Regions from separate parts of the Parasutterella muris genome, predicted to be linked through region 1. Evidence: predicted binding sites of a transcription regulator. Region 1 holds the regulator's gene; each other region holds the start of a gene.
The links. The regulator sigma-54, encoded in region 1, starts transcription at its own class of promoters, with help from an activator protein. The targets are predictions, from matches to a motif close to TGGCANGNAANCTGCTTT.
Positions count from the first base shown of each region.

Region 2: a site for sigma-54 is predicted at 2,172-2,189, ahead of glnA (type I glutamate--ammonia ligase). Genes of this name have one in related genera too.
Region 3: a site for sigma-54 is predicted at 2,864-2,881, ahead of NFR90_RS09630 (P-II family nitrogen regulator). Genes of this name have one in related genera too.

Region 1 is NZ_CALPCV010000001.1:103,284-109,803, forward strand. Features, by position in the region: gene NFR90_RS00520 (PTS sugar transporter subunit IIA) at 1-433, opposite strand, end outside; gene rpoN (RNA polymerase factor sigma-54) at 477-1,814, opposite strand; gene lptB (LPS export ABC transporter ATP-binding protein) at 1,820-2,587, opposite strand; gene lptA (lipopolysaccharide transport periplasmic protein LptA) at 2,584-3,177, opposite strand; gene lptC (LPS export ABC transporter periplasmic protein LptC) at 3,274-3,858, opposite strand; gene NFR90_RS00545 (KdsC family phosphatase) at 3,859-4,389, opposite strand; gene NFR90_RS00550 (KpsF/GutQ family sugar-phosphate isomerase) at 4,389-5,369, opposite strand; gene NFR90_RS00555 (amino acid ABC transporter ATP-binding protein) at 5,488-6,216, opposite strand; gene NFR90_RS00560 (acyl-CoA thioesterase) at 6,369-6,520, shown strand, end outside.
Region 2 is NZ_CALPCV010000011.1:51,357-57,876, forward strand. Features, by position in the region: gene rph (ribonuclease PH) at 1-303, shown strand, start outside; gene rdgB (RdgB/HAM1 family non-canonical purine NTP pyrophosphatase) at 296-901, shown strand; gene hemW (radical SAM family heme chaperone HemW) at 898-2,037, shown strand; gene glnA (type I glutamate--ammonia ligase) at 2,243-3,664, shown strand; gene glnL (nitrogen regulation protein NR(II)) at 3,717-4,787, shown strand; gene ntrC (nitrogen regulation protein NR(I)) at 4,818-6,224, shown strand; gene NFR90_RS05675 (radical SAM protein) at 6,246-6,520, shown strand, end outside.
Region 3 is NZ_CALPCV010000028.1:10,108-16,627, forward strand. Features, by position in the region: gene NFR90_RS09610 (hypothetical protein) at 1-169, opposite strand, end outside; gene NFR90_RS09615 (MerR family transcriptional regulator) at 348-803, shown strand; gene NFR90_RS09620 (NAD(P)-dependent oxidoreductase) at 823-1,785, shown strand; gene NFR90_RS09625 (dihydrofolate reductase family protein) at 1,910-2,620, opposite strand; gene NFR90_RS09630 (P-II family nitrogen regulator) at 2,928-3,266, shown strand; gene NFR90_RS09635 (ammonium transporter) at 3,263-4,525, shown strand; gene NFR90_RS09640 (basic amino acid ABC transporter substrate-binding protein) at 4,690-5,451, shown strand; gene NFR90_RS09645 (LysR family transcriptional regulator) at 5,497-6,474, opposite strand.

The sequences.
Region 1 (6,520 bases):
CTTCGCAAAATTTTTCCGAAGTGTTGGCCTGAGATAATTTTGTTCGGATGGATTCGTCGGAAAAAATTTCCGCGGCGCCGGCCAGAAGTTCAAGATGTTCGCTGCAGGCTTCTTCCGGAGCCAAGAGAAAGAACAGACTGTGCGTCGGTTCTTCTCCGGCGCGGGCGGGTTCGAGCTGCCCGTGCAGCCGGATGAAAAGGGCGCATGGCTGACTTAGGTTTGGAAGGCGGCAGTGCGGCAGAGAAATTCCGTAGCCGAGATAAGTAGAGCCAAGCTTTTCCCGCGCGATGAGTGCGTCGAACACCTCCTTGCGATCCAGTCGGTAAATCAGCGACAGAGCTTGAGCGGCTTGTTCGAATACACGTTTCTTACTGCTCGGTGAAATACCAAGCAGAATATTTTCGGGCTTTAGAAGCAGGCACAGTGCATTCATAATGCGTCACTCGATTTGATCAATCAGTTATTGTAAACGTGAATCAGCGAATTTTTTTACGCTGAGAAGCCGGTGCGATTCCAAGTGCATCGCGATATTTAGCGACCGTTCTCCGTGCGGCGGAGAACCCTCGCTCAGAGAGAAGCTCGGTGATTTTCGCGTCTGAGAGTGGTTTAGAAGGATTTTCAGAGGCGATAAGTCTTGCAATTTCGTTTTTGACTGCGATTGATGAAACCGCTTCATTGGAGTCACCGATTTGCGAAGAGAAGAAATATTTCAGCTCAAAGACGCCTCTTGCGCACTGCAGGTATTTTCCTGAAACGACTCTGGAGACGGTTGACTCGTGCAGCTCAAGTTCGTCTGCAATTTGGCGAAGGACCAAAGGGCGCATGCAGAGCGGTCCGGATTCAAAAAAATCGGATTGCCGCCGCACGAGCGCCTGAGTGACGCGAAGCAGTGTGATACGCCTATGTTCGATGTTTTTGATCAGCTCGGATGCTTCATGGAGTCTGTCTTTCCACAGCTGGTCATGACAGCTGTCGGTGACGGCCTCAGCATAAATTCGGTTAAGCCTGACTTTCGGCAGCGAAGCCTCGATCAGTTCGGCGCACCAGCCTTCGCCTGTCTTGCGAACAAGAATTTCCGGAGTGACATAGTTAATAGAATCCGTTGAAAATTCTGAGGCAGGATGCGGTGTTAGAGCGGCAATCAGGCGAACAGCCTCTTCCAGCTCCTTGGATGCGCATCCGAGGAGCGGGCGAATTTTATCGAAACTTCGTTTCGCGAGCAGCTCCAAATGCTCTTGGACGATTTGAGAGGCCAGCGCGCAGATTACCGGATCAGACTGCATTGACAATCTGCGATGATTCAGCTGGATTAGCAGAGATTCTTTGTAGTCGCGGGCACCAATTCCGGAGGGCTCGAAACTCTGCAGCAGTTTCAAAGCGGCCTTCCAATCGGAGAGCCTGATTTCGGCCGGCATCTTTGCCTCCTCTGCGAGCCGTTCAATAGGCGCGGAAAGGAAACCGTTGTCGTCCAATGAGCCGATAAGCCAGGCAAGAAGACTTTTTTCTTTATCCGAGAGAGAAAGACAGCCGACTTGCCGCAGTAAATGCTCAGCCAGACTTTCCGGATGTTCTTTTCGCTCCCAGGGTTCCTGATCGGAGGCGGTGCCTTCCCAGCGCAGCTGCTGATCCGAGTCGAAACTGTCGGCAGCCTCTTCACTCGTATCGGAGACTTCAAGCAGGGGGTTTTGATCAATTGCTTCGTTAATGAGCTGTGTCAGCTCAGCAGTTGAAAGCTGAAGGATGGATATGGCATGTCTCAGTTCCGGCGTAAGCGCCATGCGCTGAGACTGCTGCAGTGAAAGCGTCTGAGCCATAGCTCCTACATAGAGAAATTATCGCCGAGGTATGCGTTGCGCACGAGCGGATTTTCCACGATTGCCTCAGGTTTTCCGCTGGCTAGTACGCTTCCGTCGCTGATGATATAGGCGTGGTCGCAGATGCCGAGTGTTTCGCGTACGTTATGGTCGGTAATGAGGACGCCGATGCCGCGTTCTTTTAAGTAGTGAACGATGCGCTGGATTTCGATAACTGCGATCGGGTCTACGCCGGCGAACGGCTCATCGAGAAGAATAAATCTCGGTCTTGCGGCGAGCGCTCGGGCAATTTCCGTACGGCGTCTTTCTCCGCCAGAGACGGTCGGAGCCAGATTGTTTCGGATATGCGTGATCTGAAGCTCGTTGAGCAGGTTGTCCAGTTCTTCCTTAATTTGTTTCTTTGAGAGCGCAGAGCCGTCCGGATTAGTTTGAAGCTCCAGGATCGCCTGAATATTTTCTTCGACCGTGAGCGTACGAAATACACTGTTTTCCTGCGGCAGATACGTAATGCCGATACGCGCGCGTTTATAAATCGGAAGGTGCTGAATCGACTCGCCGTTCAGAAGGATTTGGCCGCCGTTGGATGCGACCAGTCCGACAATCATATAGAACGTAGTTGTTTTGCCGGCTCCGTTCGGTCCGAGCAGTCCCACGACTTCGCCGCTGTGCAGCCGCAGAGAGACGTCTTTGACAACCGTTCGCTGTCCGTAGATTTTCTTTAGGTTGAGCGCTTCAAGGACATTTGCTCCGTCCAGACTGTGTTTCTCGCTCATCTCTTAATTCCTTTGCTCGGCTGAAGTTCGATCGGTTTAGACGCGTCGAAATTGCTGTCGCGCGGCGCAATCACAGTGGATACTCTGCCGGCTGAGCCGCGATTCTTACTGCCGACAACGTCAGCGGTGGATGTAGTCATGTTGTAGGTAATGACAGTTCCTCTGCTTTCGTCTTTCATGACGCCGTTTTCCGAGCGCGAGACCTGAGCATTGTTGGTCAGAGTGAGTTCATTGGTTTTTTCGTTGTACGTCAGTTTGTCGCCCTTGCCGTGCATCCATTCTTCGACGCCGGGTGTTTTTTCATCTTTACGCTGTTTGAATGTGACGAGCTTTCCCTTTTGAGGCGTCATAACCGCGTGGCGATAGCCCTGAGGATCGATTGTCAAAACAAGTTTCGCACCGCGGATTTCCAAGGTCCCTTGATGGACGGCCACGTCGCCGGTGTAGACCGCGACCTGTTTCACATCGTCGCCATCGAACTTGTCAGAGAAAATTTGGATCGGCTGAGACGAGTCGGCGCTTTCGGCTGAAGCGATTCCCGGCAGAACTGAGCATAAGGCAAGAAGGATGGAGAGGGGCAGTTTTTTCATTTTATTCAGAAAGAAAGTCACTTCAAAGTTAACTTAGTATCCTACTACAAGTCTTAGAAAGAATAACGAAAAGACAGGCGCAGAAGAAGCGTTTTTCTATCGCTGAACGTTCTTGACTGTGTTCGGCTGGAGGGTTGTCTGAACTCTGGAGCGAAGTTTAAATGTTCGGTCCACGTTGTCATAGTCAAATCCGACGCCGTTGGAGGTGTCTTCGCCCCGATAAAGCGTTGCAGGTTTGTCTGACGAATAGATATTGTCATCCGGGTAGGCGTCGAGCTGAGAAGTGGTAAGTCTGCATGCCGGAGAGCCGTTCTTTGCGGCCTGGCGGATGTCCACATTGTCATAGAAGTGAATCACGGCGCCGCTTTCCACCATCTTGGCAGTATCGCTTCTGGCTGTGACCTGAGCCTCGTTCGGATTAAGGGAGGCGTATTCCGGAAGAACGGCATCGGCATGTCCGTCCGAATAATGTTTCACTTCTTTGGCGAAAACTCTCGCGCTGGCTTTGCCGTCCTTGTCAAACTTGGTAATCGTAATGTCGCGGGCGATAAAGTCCGGAGACTCCAAGTCTGACAGATGCGTGATGTTTTCAAGTTCGGCTTTGACGGAGTACCAGTAGCTTAATCCGCAAAGCAGGACCAAGAGTCCAAGAGCGATGCAAGAGATAAAGCGGTCTTTCATTTAGATTTCCGTGTTGAATCTTTTGCGGACGACATATTCCATTTTGTCCTGAGCCTCGAGGATGAATTCTGCGAGTTCGCGGACGGCGCCTCTGCCGCCGGGCTGAGCGGATATCCAGTCAGCTTCTCTCAGGATCATAGGAACAGCATCTGAAGGCGCGGCTGAAAGGGCAACGAGCGGGAAAAGGCAGAGATCAGGGATATCGTCTCCCATGTATGCGGTTTCAGAAAGCTTGACGCCTGCGCGAGCGCATATGTCTGCCAAGCCGTCACGCTTATCTTTCTGGCCCTGCATCAGAAGTGTTATTCCGAGTTCTTTAGCGCGCTCCGTCACAATTGTGGAGGTGCGGCCCGTACAGATTGCGACCTGGATTCCCGCATCCTGCAGGAATTTAATGCCGAGTCCGTCACGGACGTAGAACTCTTTGAACAGTTCTCCCTCTCCGGAAATCACAATGGAGCCGTTTGTGAGGACTCCGTCCACATCTAGGCAGACCAGTTTGATATTTTTCGCGATATCTGTCAGTTTCATTAGATCACCTTTGCCGTCATCAGATCGTGCACATGGAGAGCGCCGATGAGGTGGTCGGCTTCATCCACGACCAAAAGCTGGTTGCGAAGCGTGGATGTAAGTATTTTGGCCGCCTCTGCCGCCAGAGCGGAAGGGGCAACGGTTGTCGGGTTTGCGGTCATGACTTCAGCGATCGGTACGGAACGGATGTCTCCGACCTTCTCGATCAGGCGTCTGAGGTCCCCCTCAGTGAAGATTCCTTTGACCTTGTTGTCCGAATCGACAATCGCGGTCATGCCGATGCGTTTTTTGGTGATTTCCTTAACCGCATCCATTACGGAAGCGTTTTCCAAGACGACAGGCATCTGATCGCCCTGGCGCATGAGATCGGATACGTGGATAAGAAGTCTTCGGCCGAGTGCGCCGCCCGGGTGAGAGCGCGCGAAATCTTCCGGACCGAATCCTTTAGCGTCCAAGCAGGCGATGGCGAGTGCGTCGCCCATGGCAAGCGTCGCGGTAGTCGATGACGTAGGCGCCAAGTTGAGCGGGCAGGCCTCACGTGTGACATGAATGTTCAAATTGACGTTTGCTTCACGGGCAAGTGTATTGTCGTCCGAGCCGGTGATGGAAATAACCGGGGCGCCTTCGCGAATTACCGTCGGGATAATCGCCAGCAGTTCAGAGGAGGTGCCGGAGTAGGAAATCGCAATGACAACGTCTTCTTTGGTAATCATTCCCAGGTCGCCGTGCGCGGCTTCTGCGGCATGCACAAAGAAAGCGGGGGTTCCGGTAGAAGCCAGGGTCGCGGCGATTTTACGTGCGATATGGCCGCTTTTTCCGATGCCGCTGACGACAACTCTTCCTTTGCAAGAAAGAAGCAGTTTCACTGCTTTGACAAAGGGCTCTCCGAGTCTGTCGGCCAGAGCTCGTACTTCATCAGCCTCTTCGATCAGCACCTGCCGGCCTAAGTTCAGAATTCCTTCTTCAGAAACCACGTTCATTGATCGTTCCTTATCTAAGCCCGCCCATCTCACATCAGCGCAGGCAGTAATTTATTGGAATAGATCATTATAGAAGGTTGTGCAGGTTCTCGGACTGCAAAATTGTGCTGTGTATGTCTCAGTGCTGCAGAATTTTTGCGAGGAATTTCTGGGCACGATCGCTTCGTGGTTTCGTGAAGAACTCTTCAGCGGGGGCCTGTTCGACAATTTCTCCCGCATCCATAAACAGAACCCGATTTGCGACTTTCCGTGCGAATCCCATTTCGTGCGTGACGACCATCATGGTCATTCCTTCCTTAGCGAGGCCGATCATTACGTCCAGCACCTCGTTGATCATTTCCGGGTCAAGCGCGGAAGTCGGTTCATCAAACAGCATGCAGACAGGATCCATTGCCAGAGAGCGGGCGATGGCGACGCGCTGCTGCTGACCGCCCGAGAGCTGTGCGGGGAATTTCGACGCCTGTTTTTCCAGGCCGACGCGGGCAAGCAGCTCCAGACCTCGCTTTTCAGCTTCTGCGCGGCTTCTTTTCAGCACTTTCATCTGAGCGAGCGTCAGGTTGTCGCTGACAGTGAGGTGCGGGAAGAGTTCGAAATGCTGGAACACCATACCGACTTTTGCTCTAAGACGCGTGAGGTTGGTTCCCGGGGCGCCGATGTCGATATCGTCAACAATGACTCGGCCTTCCTGATAATCTTCAAGTCCGTTGACAGTGCGCAGCAGAGTCGATTTTCCAGATCCGGAGGGCCCGCAGATGACGACAACTTCTCCTTTTTCTACTTTTGCGGAGCAATTTTTCAGTACTTGAAAGTCGCCGTACCATTTACTCACGTTATCTATTTGAATCATTGGCATTTGAATCTCTCTTTTCTCTTTTAGAAAAGTATACCGTTGAGAAAGCCGTGTAATCCTAGGCGGCGTATCGAATACTTTCTTCGAATTAATTTTGATGCGTTTTCGGTTTTACAATCTCGAGCAAATTTCAAACAAAAGGAGAAAAAATGCCCAATCAGGTCGATGCGCTTCCCGATAAACAGCCTGCAATCCGAGTCATTGCGATGCCGCCCGACACAAATCAGTATGGGGATATTTTCGGCGGATGGATTATGAGTCAGGTGGATTTGGCCGGCTCTTCCATCGCTTCGCGCACAGC
Region 2 (6,520 bases), on a different contig from region 1:
CAGAAAGAGGGGCGCTTTGAAGAAAATCCGCTTTCCGCTCAGGTGGCGGCGCTCTCCGTGGGCATCTACAACGGTACTCCGGTCTGCGACCTTGACTATATCGAGGATTCTCACTGCGGAACGGATATGAATGTCGTCATGACAAACCAGGGCGGATTTGTAGAACTGCAGGGGACCGCCGAAGGTCGAGTCTTTACCCGTCAGGAGCTGAATCAGCTGCTCGATCTGGCCGAGAACGGTCTCTCTCAGCTTTTTGAATACCAGAGAAGCGCTATTGAAGAAGGAAAAGCCGCCAATGAATAGAAAGATCGTACTTGCAAGCAATAACAAGAAAAAAATGAAAGAAATGCAGGAGCTGCTTGCTCCGATGGGTGCCGAAGTGATCGCCCAGGGATCGCTAGGCATCCCGGCTGCGGAAGAACCCTTCTGCACATTTATGGAGAACGCGCTCGCCAAGGCACGCCACGCCGCAAAGCACAGCGGTCTGCCTGCGATCGCGGATGATTCCGGTATCTGTGCGGACGCATTAGGCGGCATGCCGGGTGTTTACAGCGCGCGATATGCGGGAGAGCCTTCGAATGATGCGGCAAACAACGCCAAACTCGTGAACGCGCTCAAGGGACACACTGATCGAAGCGCGCACTACGTATGCGTGCTCTGCGCGGTACGTTCTGCGGATGATCCGGAACCGCTGATCGCGATTGATTTCTGGGAAGGAGAGATCGCTGAAGAGCCCAAAGGCGAGGGCGGCTTTGGATATGATCCTTATTTCATCGTGGGTCCTGACGGCAGACGAGCTGCCGAGATGAGCGCTGAGGAAAAGAACACGGTGAGCCATCGCGGCAAAGCGATGCGCAGGATGAGCGAGCTTCTGCAGCGCCGCTGGGGTTGGAAGTTTTGAAGCCGATTCCTCTTTCTCTGTACATCCATTGGCCCTGGTGCCTGAAAAAATGTCCGTACTGTGACTTTAATTCACACGGGGTCAAAGGCGAAATATCGGAGCAGCGCTACACCGAGGCGATCTGTCGTTCCATGCGCGAACAAGTGCAGTTTGCTGCAGACAGACCTCTGGAAACTGTCTTCTTCGGAGGCGGCACGCCCTCTCTGATGTTGGCAGAGTCTCTGGAGAAAATTCTGGCCTGCGCTGATGAGACCTTCGGACTGGTGAGCGGCGCGGAGATTACGCTTGAATCCAATCCGGGAACATTTGAACTCGCTAAATTCAAAGACTTTAAATCAGCCGGCGTCAATCGGCTTTCTCTTGGCGTGCAGAGCTTTGAAGATCAAAAGCTTCGCTCGCTCGGCCGCGTGCACAATGCTCGGGAAGCCAAGGAAGCGGCGCTCGGAGTGCGCGAAATTTTTGACAACTTTAATCTCGACCTGATGTTCGGTCTGCCGAATCAAAGCTTGGAAGATCTCAAACAGGAACTGGCCTTTATCGCGCAGATTGATCCGCCGCATCTGTCCTATTACCAGCTGACTCTGGAGCCGAATACTTATTTTGCTAAATATCCGCCCGAAGGAATTCCTAATGAAGACACACTCGAGGATATGACCGAACTTATCGCGCAGTACACGACCGATCTCGCGCTTGAGCATTACGAGGTATCCGCATATGCCAAAAGCGGTCATCGGTGCCGGCATAACCTGAATTACTGGGGTTTCGGAGACTATCTTGCGGTCGGTCCGGGAGCGCACGGCAAGTACAGCCACGATAAAGAGATTCATCGCTTTTATAACTACAGGGATCCGGCGCGCTGGCTCCTCTGTCAGAACCGCGGAGAATCATTTGTCTCGCATACTGAAAAAGTTCCTTCTGAGGCGATTCCGTTTGAATTCATGCTGAACGTACTCAGACTTCGGGATGGGGTGCCGAGAGATTATTGGGAGCAGCGGGCGTTTGTCAGCTGGTCTGAAGTCGAGCCCGTTTGGCGAGTCCTTGAAAAGGACGGACTTGTTGAAGATCCTAAAAAGCGTATTTGCTGTACCGAAAAAGGGTGGCGGTATCTGAATGAGGTGCTGGAAGCTTTTTTGTGATGCACTAAATAAGCGCGCATCAAAAAAGTGCAGAAAAATCCGCATAAAGCACCAAAAAAGTGCATTATGGTGGAGATTTTCCAAAAACAGGAATAGACGCAGGGGAGCGGGCGTGATTTTTAGCGCGTCTTTTTTGGCACGCTTCTTGCTTATTCACCGGTGAAAACCAATTTATTCTTAGTTCTACCGATCTAAAGGAGATATCATGGCTAAGTCCATAGAAGATGTCATGCAGATGCTGACAGAAAACGACGTTAAGTTCGTTGACCTTCGATTTACAGATTTTATAGGCAAAGAGCAGCACGTTTCCGTTCCGGTGTCCGCTTTTGATGAAGACAAATTTGAGGAAGGCCATGCTTTTGACGGCTCTTCCATTACCGGCTGGAAGGGCATCGAAGCGAGCGACATGCTGCTGATGCCGCAGCCCTCAAGCGCACGCATGGATCCTTTTGCCGACGAAGGGCAGGAAACCCTGATCCTGACCTGCAGTGTTGTCGAACCTGCGACCGGCAAAGGCTATGACAGAGACCCGCGCAGCATCGCCAATCGCGCTGAAGCCTATCTGAAGAGCACCGGCATCGGCGATACCGCGTTCTTCGGCCCCGAACCCGAATTCTTTATTTTCAACGGCGTCAGCTGGGGCTGTGATATGAACCGCAGCTTCTTCAAGATCGAGTCCGATGAGGGCTTCTGGTCGAATGCCGACTCAATGGACGGCGCAAACGGCGGCCATCGTCCCAGAGTCAAAGGCGGCTATTTCCCGGTTGCTCCGGTGGATTCTTTAAACAGTGTCCGCGCCAGTATGTGCCTGCTTCTTGAACAGCAGGGTGTTCCCGTTGAGGTCCACCACCATGAAGTCGGCGGATGCGGTCAGTGCGAAATCGGTACTCTGTTCAGCACACTTACCGAAAGAGCCGACTGGACTCAGATTCTCAAGTACACCGTTTGGAACGTCGCAGCCGCCTACGGTATGACAGCAACCTTCATGCCCAAACCCGTCGTTGGCGATAACGGCTCCGGCATGCATGTTCATCAGTCCATTTGGAAGGACGGCAAGAACCTCTTCGCAGGCAACGGTTATGCAGGTCTCTCTGATCTCGCCCTTTATTACATCGGCGGCGTGATCAAACATGCCCGGGCTCTGAACGCGATTACCAATCCGACCACCAACAGCTATCGTCGTTTGGTTCCGGGTTTTGAAGCTCCGGTTAAGCTCGCTTATTCCGCACGCAACCGTTCCGCCTCTTTGCGTATCCCGTATGTGGCCAGCGAAAAGGCCCGCCGCGTTGAAGTTCGCTTCCCGGATCCGATGGCTAACCCCTATCTTGCCTTTGCCGCTCTGCTGATGGCCGGTATCGACGGTATCCAGAACAAGATCCATCCGGGCGAAGCCGCAGACAAGAATCTTTATGATCTTCCGCCTGAAGAAAACGCGAAGATCCCGACCGTCTGCTCTTCTTTGGAACAGGCGCTTGACGCGCTTGCTGATGATCACGCTTTCCTTACTGCCGGCGGAGTGTTTAGCGAGGACATGATTGCCGCTTACATCGATATGAAGCGTCAGGAAGTCACTCGTGTTCAGATGGCTGTTACACCTGAAGAATACGATATGTATTACTCCCTGTAATAGGGTCTCTCCGTCGTGAAGACGGACAAAACGAAGACCGAGCGAGGTTGAGATGAGCTTAGATAAATTGGATTTTGAAAGTTTTGATCTGCTTCGGCTCGGTCTAATTGTTTGCGATGAAAACGCGCGGATTCTTTACGCCAATACCACCGTTCAGTTTTATCTTGGCCAGAGCGCGAAACTTCTCAAGGATCGGTCGATATATACCGTACTGCCGTGTGCGGAACCGTGGATTCAAAACTATTACAAGCGTCCGGATGTTTCGTATCTGGTGCAGTCGGAACTCTGCGAGATGCTTCGGCCGCCTAAAGAGCCGAAGCAGGTTTTTGTGACTTGCCATCCGATGGCCGACGATCCGCGCTATCTTTTTTTTGAGATTTCTCCGGCAGCAAAAGCGCTTCTGATTTCCCACGAGCGCCACATGAACGAACTGTCGGAAAATACACGCCGGCTGCTGCGCAATCTAGCGCATGAAATCAAAAATCCGCTCGGAGGCATCAGAGGTGCCGCTCAGCTCTTAGAGACCGAATTGTCGGATCCGGAACAGAAAGAATATACGGAAGTCGTGATTAGCGAAGCGGATCGTCTGCAGTCGCTCGTCGATAAGCTGCTTGCGCCGTATCGGCAGTCATATAATCCCGCGCCGACCAATGTTCATGAAGTACTTGAGCGGGTACGCCTGCTGGTGGAAGCGGAATTTCAGGACAGACTGCAGATTGTCAGGGATTACGACATCAGTGCTCCGGAAATTACCGCTGACCGAGGTCAGCTCACGCAGATTTTTCTGAATCTGATGCGTAATGCGGCAGAAGCGCTTTCGGTACGGATGTGGGAGGGAACGGCTGAGATTCGACTGAAAACGCGTGTGGTGCACCATGTTTCGATCGGCGAAGAAATTAAAAAAGCTGCGCTGAATATTCATGTTATCGATAACGGTGAGGGGATTCCGCAGGAGCTTTTGGACAGCATTTTCTATCCGCTCGTAAGCGGCAAAGAGAAGGGGAGCGGACTCGGGCTCTCATTGGTCCAATCGTTCGTAGAGCGGCACGGCGGAACTATATCCGTCAGCAGCGAGAACGGGAAGACGGATTTCAGCATTCTCTTTCCGCTGAACGCCCAATAACAAGAAAAACGAGTCACTCGGAGAACCAGAATGAAAGATATTTGGATTGCGGACGACGATCGATCTATTCGATGGGTTTTAGAAAAAGCGCTGAAAAAAGCCGGCCTGCCGTGCAGGACTTTTTCTGAAGCGGACTCACTTCTGCTGGCACTTAAAACAGAACAGCCCTCCGTCATTCTGAGCGATATCCGCATGCCGGGAAAGAGCGGTCTGGAAATGCTGACCGAGATCAAGCGCGATTATCCGAAGCTTCCGGTCATTATCATGACCGCGTTCTCGGATCTTGACAGCGCGGTATCAAGTTTTCAGAGCGGCGCTTTTGAATATCTTCCGAAGCCCTTTGATATTGATAAAGCGGTTGAGCTTGTCCGCCGCGCTTCTGAAGAAAACGCTTCCGAAGAAGCCGCGCCCGAGCAGCAGGTGTCCGAAATAATCGGTAAAGCGAGCGCGATGCAGGATGTTTTTCGCGCTATCGGACGCCTTTCGCACAGTAAAGCCACCGTCCTTCTGACCGGAGAATCCGGTGCCGGTAAGGAAGTGGTTGCCAGAGCGCTTCACAAGCATAGTCCACGAGCCAAAGAGGCGTTTATCGCGCTCAATATGGCGGCGATTCCAAGAGATCTGATGGAGAGCGAACTTTTCGGTCACGAAAAAGGAGCCTTCACCGGCGCCAACAGTGTTCGCCACGGACGGTTCGAACAGGCTGAAGGCGGCACACTGTTTCTTGACGAAATCGGCGATATGCCGGCAGAGCTTCAGACACGCCTGCTTAGGGTGCTTTCTGACGGATACTATTATCGAGTCGGCGGCCATCAGGCGCTTAAAGCCAACGTCCGCATCATTGCGGCGACGCATCAGAATTTAGAGAACATGGTGCATGAGGGACGCTTCAGAGAAGACTTGTACCATCGTCTCAACGTCATCCGTATTCGTCTTCCTCCGCTTCGGGAACGCAAAGAGGATATTCCGCTTTTGATCGCGCATTTTTTGAAAAAGTCCTCTGAAAGTCTGGATGTTGAACAGAAAATTATGACGGCCGAAGCGATGGACTTTCTGAAGGAATTCCCTTTCCCGGGCAATGTGCGCCAGTTGGAAAACCTTTGCAATTGGCTCGTTGTGATGGCGCCGTCCCAGCATATTCAGCTGAGCGATCTTCCTGCGGAGATTCTTCAGTCGGCTCCCGCTAAAGCGGTCTCAGCGGCTCCTCTTGTCGGCGGAACCTGGCAGGACGGTTTGAGGGCGGCAGTTGAGGCGAAATTGAAGGAAGAAACGCCGGACCTGATGAAAGAACTCACTGACGCCTTCGAAACGGCGGTTATTGAAACCGCGCTTGAATTCACACACGGTCGCCGAGTGGAGGCCGCCTCCAGACTTGGTATCGGGCGCAATACCATTACACGCAAGATTGCGGAATTAAATCTTAAAACTGAGGATTAAGACGCCTGCTATCATTGCGCCATGAATTTTGAGAGCGTAAATAACGAATTAGCCGCACTAGGCTGCAAACAGAGCCATATTGATGCATTCTGGCGCAATTGGTATCTCGGTCGTCCGCTGACACAGGCGAAATTTACTTTTCCGAAGGCGGCCGCTGAAGCGGCTGCAACCCTGGGAACCTGTTTGGCTCAGGTTCTCATGCCCGACAGCGACGATTATCTCGGAGAAAATGGCGCGAGAGCCGTGCTGAGAGCCTCTGACGGTCAGCTGATCGAATCAGTGCTGCTTCCGAGAGA
Region 3 (6,520 bases), on a different contig from region 1:
CGTTGGCAAGCATGGACTCGTAGAGATGTTCAATCTGAGTGCCCGCCCTTAACTCTTCGTATTCGGGATGAGACGGCACGCTGTTCGGACGAATACCGACTTTTTCTTCAGCCAAAGCGAAGGGTGTTAACAATAGAGATGAAGCAAAAAGACAAGTACGACGAAGCATGGTATTCCTCCAAAAACTGCCTTCATTGTATGCGTATGACCTGACAAAAGACGGGTCGGCGGGTGAAATTTGGGACATCCCAAGGGAAATATTCTTCGATATATGTTTCGTCGGATATTTATTGAAGTAAAAGCTAGCTACAATGCAAAGGTTAAAGTGCGCTTGAGCAGAGGAAAAAATGAGCTATTCCATTGGAGAACTTTCAAAAAAATTTAATATCGCGCCGTCTACACTTCGTTACTACGAAAAGGAAGGGCTCCTGTCTCAAGTGAAGCGCAAAGCATCCGGTGTTCGCGAATTTGGCGTGGAAGACTGCAGAACACTGCTCTTGGTGGACTGCCTTAAACAAAGCGGCATGTCGATCAGAGAGATTTCGCAGTTTTCCGAACTTATGCGATGCGGCGACAGAACACTTTCAGAACGAAACGCGACGCTGCAGACTGTGACGGAAACTGTCAAAGAAAATCTGAAGCGGCAGAAACAAAACCTGAAACGACTGCGCTATGAAGCATGGCTTTACGAAAAAGCCTGCCAATACGGGAGTATGGAGAAAGCGAAAAATCTACCGCTTTCAGCTATGCCGAAGAAGATTCGCAAAGTGAAGCAGGAGCTTGACGAGCTCCTTGAAGACTAATCGGTTCGGAGACATCAATATGAAAATTGTCATCACCATCGCCAACTTTTGTGACGACGCTTTAAATTACCTCAAGGATAAAGGGTTTGATGTACACCACTACAGCGGGCCTTCGCTCGGTGCGGGCGTCGCTGACGACACGCTCTTTGAAGTCGTGAAGGACGCGGATGTCATTATTGCCGGAACCGAAACGTATCGTCCGTCTCTGCTTGCTCGTCTGCCCAAGCTGAAACTGATTTCCAGAAACGGTATCGGCTATGACGCAATTGATCAGGAGGGTCTTAAGACCAACGGCATTGGACTCACGCGCACCAGAGGGTTTGTAGAAGGAGCGGTTGCCGAGCAGATCATGGCTTACATCCTGTATTTTGCGCGCCGCATTGATCAGCAGAATGCACTGATGCACGCGCATCAGTGGAAGAGCAAGCTCGAGCCCGGTGCAAAAAACCATACGCTTGGTCTGGTCGGGTTCGGCGGAATCGGTACTGAAACCGCTAAACGCGCGGTTCCTTTCGGCATGAAGGTGCTTTATTACTGTCGCCATCCCAATCCGCAGGAGCCGACCTACGGAGCTGAGTATGCTGAGCTCGACGAGCTGCTTGCACAAAGTGACTATGTCGCGGCCTGTGTTCCGCTGACGGATGAAACGTATCACTTTTTTGATGCGAAGAAAATCGCGAAGATGAAAAAAGGCGCCTGCCTGATCAATATCGCCCGAGGTCCGGTTGTGGATGAACACGCCCTGGCTGATTCGCTCAAGTCCGGACATTTATCTTCCTGCGCGGTGGATGTTTATCCGAAGGAGCCCTGTACGGATTCTCCGCTCATTGACTGTCCGACTGCGGTTCTGACGCCGCATACAGCCTCATCGACCGTGGAGAATATGCGTGAAATGAATTTTGCGGCCGCTGACAACGTGATTAATTATCTGAACGGCGCATTAGATCCTAAATATCTGGTGGTGCAGGGCAGCCGCGCGTAGGGACGGTCCTTTCAGAAGGTTAAGTGGATAAAAGAAACGGCCGAAATTGATTCGGCCGCAAGGTCTTATCCACATGACAAGAGGAAAGCCTCCGTTTCGGAGGCTTTAGCGTTAAGTTCGCGCTTTAGCGGTGTATCTTATAGCGTAGCCACACAAAACCAGAACCTACGGTTTCACAATCAATCAGCTCGAGGCGATTGTTTTTGAGGGGAGACGGCTCTTCGGTACGGCATTCGATAACAGAAGGATGAGCGCTGTTTCCGTCGAGTCCCGGATAAATAATCAGGCTCAGTTCGTCTACAAGGCCCATACCGATGAATGTACCGCAGGTAAGGGCGCCGCCTTCAAGGAGGAGATGCTTGGCATTGAAGTCGGATTCAAGATGTTTTAAAGCACTTTCGGTTTCTTCTTTCTTAGTGCCGGGCGTGCGCATGATGTAAGAGACGCCTACGTCTTCAAGTTCTTTCTGATAAGCGCGTGTGACATGGCTGCCCAAAATCGCGACGATATGTTCGCCGCTCGGAAGGGTCGGGGATTTGTAATGGAGGCGCCCCTGAACGTCAAAAACGACTGCGAGCGGGCGGCCTTCGCGTTTGCCGACGAAAGTCATGGTGTGCATGGTCTTCGGACCTTCCATCGGTTCGCGTTCTTCGATCAGATCCTCACCATATTCGGCCATCGTGTTGCGGCCTACGATCCATCCGTCAGCGGGCATCTTGGCAGCGGTCGCTTCGTAAACATCGCCGACGCCACAAGCGTCGTTATAAAGGGGGCTCCAATATTTAGATAAGAGACGTCCGTCGGCGGACATGATCATGTGGCAGGTAATTTTCATTTTCGGTCTCCTCAATATGCTTGATTGCGCAGGACCTACAAGATAAGCAATTCCGGCTAGGAACTGCGGGGCAGATCCCTATCCTTAGTATGCTCCAAATAGGTTCATAAAGGAAGAGAAAAAAACGTTGAGATCGGTCTTTTTACGGCATTGAGCGCCAGGAAGGTGCGTCTTTTCAGTGTGATTTGTTGAGAAATATTTCTAAGAAAGAAAAAAGCTCCTGATTTTCAGTCTTTCCTGAGTTGGCACGGTTTATGCATGTCAGTGGTTAAGCCCTTACGGGAAACTATAACCATCAGGAGAAATTATGAAACTCATCATTGCGGTGATTAAGCCGTTCAAACTCGACGAGGTGCGCGAAGCGCTGACCGATATCGGTATTACCGGTATGACCGTCTCGGAGGTCAAAGGATTCGGCCGTCAGAAAGGACACACGGAACTGTATCGGGGCGCCGAATATGTGGTGGATTTTCTGCCGAAGATGCAGATTATGGCCGCAGTGCCGGATAACCTTTTGGATCTTGCCTCGGAGGCGATTTCCAAAGCCGCCTACACAGGAAAAATCGGCGACGGAAAAATATTTGTTCTGCCGCTTGAAGAAATCATCAGAATCCGTACAAGTGAAACCGGGGAGGCTGCGATATGAAATGCTTGATTTTCTCTCTAATGCTTCTTTCAAGCCCCGCGGTAATGGCAGAAGAAACAGCGATGAATGCCGCGGATGTGTCCTGGATGCTGGTTGCGACCACGCTGGTGCTATTTATGACAATCCCGGGCATTGCACTCTTTTACGCCGGCATGGTCCGTAAAAAGAATGTACTTTCGGTCGCGATGCAGAGTTTTGCGATTTGCTGCGCATGCACCATTGTTTGGTATGTGTCCGGTTACTCACTTGCATTTACAGAAGGAAGTTTCTTTATCGGCGGTTTAGATCAGGTATTTCTGAAAGGAATCGGCATTAAAACGATGCACGGCTCCATTCCCGAAATGCTGTTCATGATTTTTCAGATGACATTTGCGATTCTGACGCCTGCGCTGATGTGCGGCGCCTTTGCCGAACGAATGAAATTCTCCGCGCTGTTTCTGTTCATGGTTCTTTGGTCGCTCTTTTGCTATGTGCCGGTCTGTCATTGGGTATGGGGACCGGACGGCTGGCTTGCTTTGGCGGGAGCACTTGATTATGCGGGCGGCACGGTTGTTCATATTAATGCCGGCGTCGCGGGTCTGGTCGCCTGTATTGTTCTTGGCAAGCGTGTTGGTTACGGACGGGAGGCGATGGCGCCGCACAACCTCATCATTGCATTAGTCGGCGCCTGCTTCCTCTGGATCGGCTGGTTCGGCTTTAATGGCGGAAGCGGTTTGGCTGCGGATGAAAGAGCGGTAATGGCGATTGTGGTTTCTCAGATTGCCGCGGCGGCTGCGGCGCTTACTTGGATGGCCTGTGAGTATGTCCAGAATCGCCGCTTCACCGTTCTTGGCGCGATTTCGGGTGCAATCGCCGGGCTCGTGGCGATTACTCCGGCCTCAGGCTTTGTAGAACCGATAGCAGCTCTCTTAATCGGCATCTGCGGAGGTTTCGTGTGCTATTTCGGTGCAACCTGGCTCAAATTTAAGCTTGGCTATGATGACTCATTAGACGCTTTCGGTGTGCATGGCGTGGGCGGAATTGTAGGTGCGATTCTCACCGGAGTGTTTGCCACGGAAAGCATTACCGGAGAGGCCATGCGTCCGATGCTTGAGCAGGTCTGGATTCAGGCAGAAAGCGTTATCGCGACGATGGTTTATGCGGCGATCGTAACTTATGTTCTGCTGAAGATCGTTGACAAGCTGATTGGAATTCGAGTTTCTCTCGAAGAGGAACGCATCGGTCTTGACCTTAGCCTTCACGGAGAGCGGGTTGAGTAACTGAGGCGTGGAAATCCGGGGTGCCTTGGGCGCCTCGGATTTCATCCGTTTGTATGAAGTAATTCGTTGGAGGAAAAAGAGTTTTTTTTAATTTTTTTTTCTACACTTTATTTATGCCCTCATTTTTAATCGGGAAAAACCTAACCACAAATTCGGAGATTTAGATGTTTAGAAGAAATTTACTTGCCTGTGTTTCTGCGGCGCTGCTTTTATCCTTCTCTGCGGTACAGGCAAAGTCGCCGACACTTGAAGACGGTGTGCTTCTTGTCGGTACCGATTCAAGCTTTGCACCGTTTGAATTCCTGGCTGAAGACGGCAAAGAATTTACCGGTTTTGACATGGATTTGATCCGTGCGATCGGCAAGCAGCTCGGCTATAAAGTTGTGATTCAAAACATGGGTTTTGACGCCACGGTTCCCGCGCTGCGCACAGGCATTGTCGACGCGGTGATCGCGGGTATGACAATCAATGAAAAACGTAAAAAATTCGTTGACTTCTCAGACCCGTACTACACCTCCGGTCTGATTATCATGGTTCCGACGACAGACACAACAACAAAGTCGATTAAAGATCTGGAAGGAAAGAAGATTGGCGCTCAGATCGGCACAACCGGCATGTTCCGCGCCGAACAGGTCCCCAACGCCAAGGTCGTCACTTTTGCGAACGCCGCGGAAACTTTCCTGGAATTCCAGAACGGCGGTGTTGACGCCGTGATTCAGGACTTCCCGGTTGTCGCCTATTACGTCGCTCAGGGCGGAAACCGCGGCAGACTGGTCGGACCGAAGATGCAGGCTGAAGAATATGGAATCGCAGTTCCCAAAGGCAATGCAGAGCTTCTGAAGCAAATCAACGGTGCGCTTGTCGAATTGAAGAAGAACGGCGAGTTCGGCCGCATTTATAAGAAGTGGTTCGGTGACGAACAGTAAGCGTTAAACGTTCAGGCGACTCCTTAATCGGAGTCGTTTCTGTTTTTAAGTCAATAATTCATCCGTCATTCGTCGGACGGCTTCATCGATAATTTTTCTGCCGTTAAAAACTCTCTCAAGCGCGGATGAGGCTTCGCTTTTATTCCACCACAGCGCGAAATTTTTGAGCTCCGCATTCTGAAGTTCCTGATCCTGCCTTGTGACCATTGCCATTACCCAGGGCTCACGCTCCCAGCCGGGCAGAATCGGAACAATATCGCCGCGTTTGATTTCTTCCAGAACGTGTCCGAAATACAAATCAACGGTAATTCCCTGATGGTTCAGTAAAAGACGCTTCAGTGTCAGCTGATCGTGACTCAGAAAGAGCGTTTTCCATTTCAGGATTCCGGATTCTTCTCCTCCTTTGTACAGAAACTGCGTGTTGTGTCGGTTTGCAGTTTTAAGAAGAAGTCCTGTGTGTCTCACCAGATCCGAAGGAGATTTCGGCAGCCCAAAACGGCGGATGTATTCCGGTGTGCAAAGTACCGGCGTTGCGGTCTGCATAAAGGGTCGAATGATGAGATTTGTAGTGTCGGTCGGCCACTGATTGACTACGGCAAGATCCGCTTCGCCCCGCAGCAGTGCGTTGGCAGAGTGCTCCGGAATGATTTCAAACTGTACGCTTGGGTGCGTGCGCGAGTAGGCGAGCAGTTTTTCGCTGTAAAACTCCTGCGCGATTTCAATCGGGGAAGAAATTCGGAAGAGCTGCTTTTGAGCGGTACCTTCTGAAAATTCGATCATCTGTCGAAATCCGCGCACGAGCGGTGTTGCGACACTGACGAGCTGTGCGCCCTTGCGTGTGGGTTTAAAGGGACGGCAGTTTTTTTGAAGCAGGGCGTAGCCGAGTTCTTTTTCCAAGCCGGAAATTAAACGTGAAACTTTTGCGATATCCAAGTCCATTAAAAGCGCTGTCTGCGAAATATTGCCCGATTTTGCCGTATGCAGAAAGGCTTCCCAAGCCTGAAGGTTTTCTAAGTTTCGCATGGTGTCGAAGAGATGCCGGATGGTTTTCAAAAACTGCAAGGTCTTC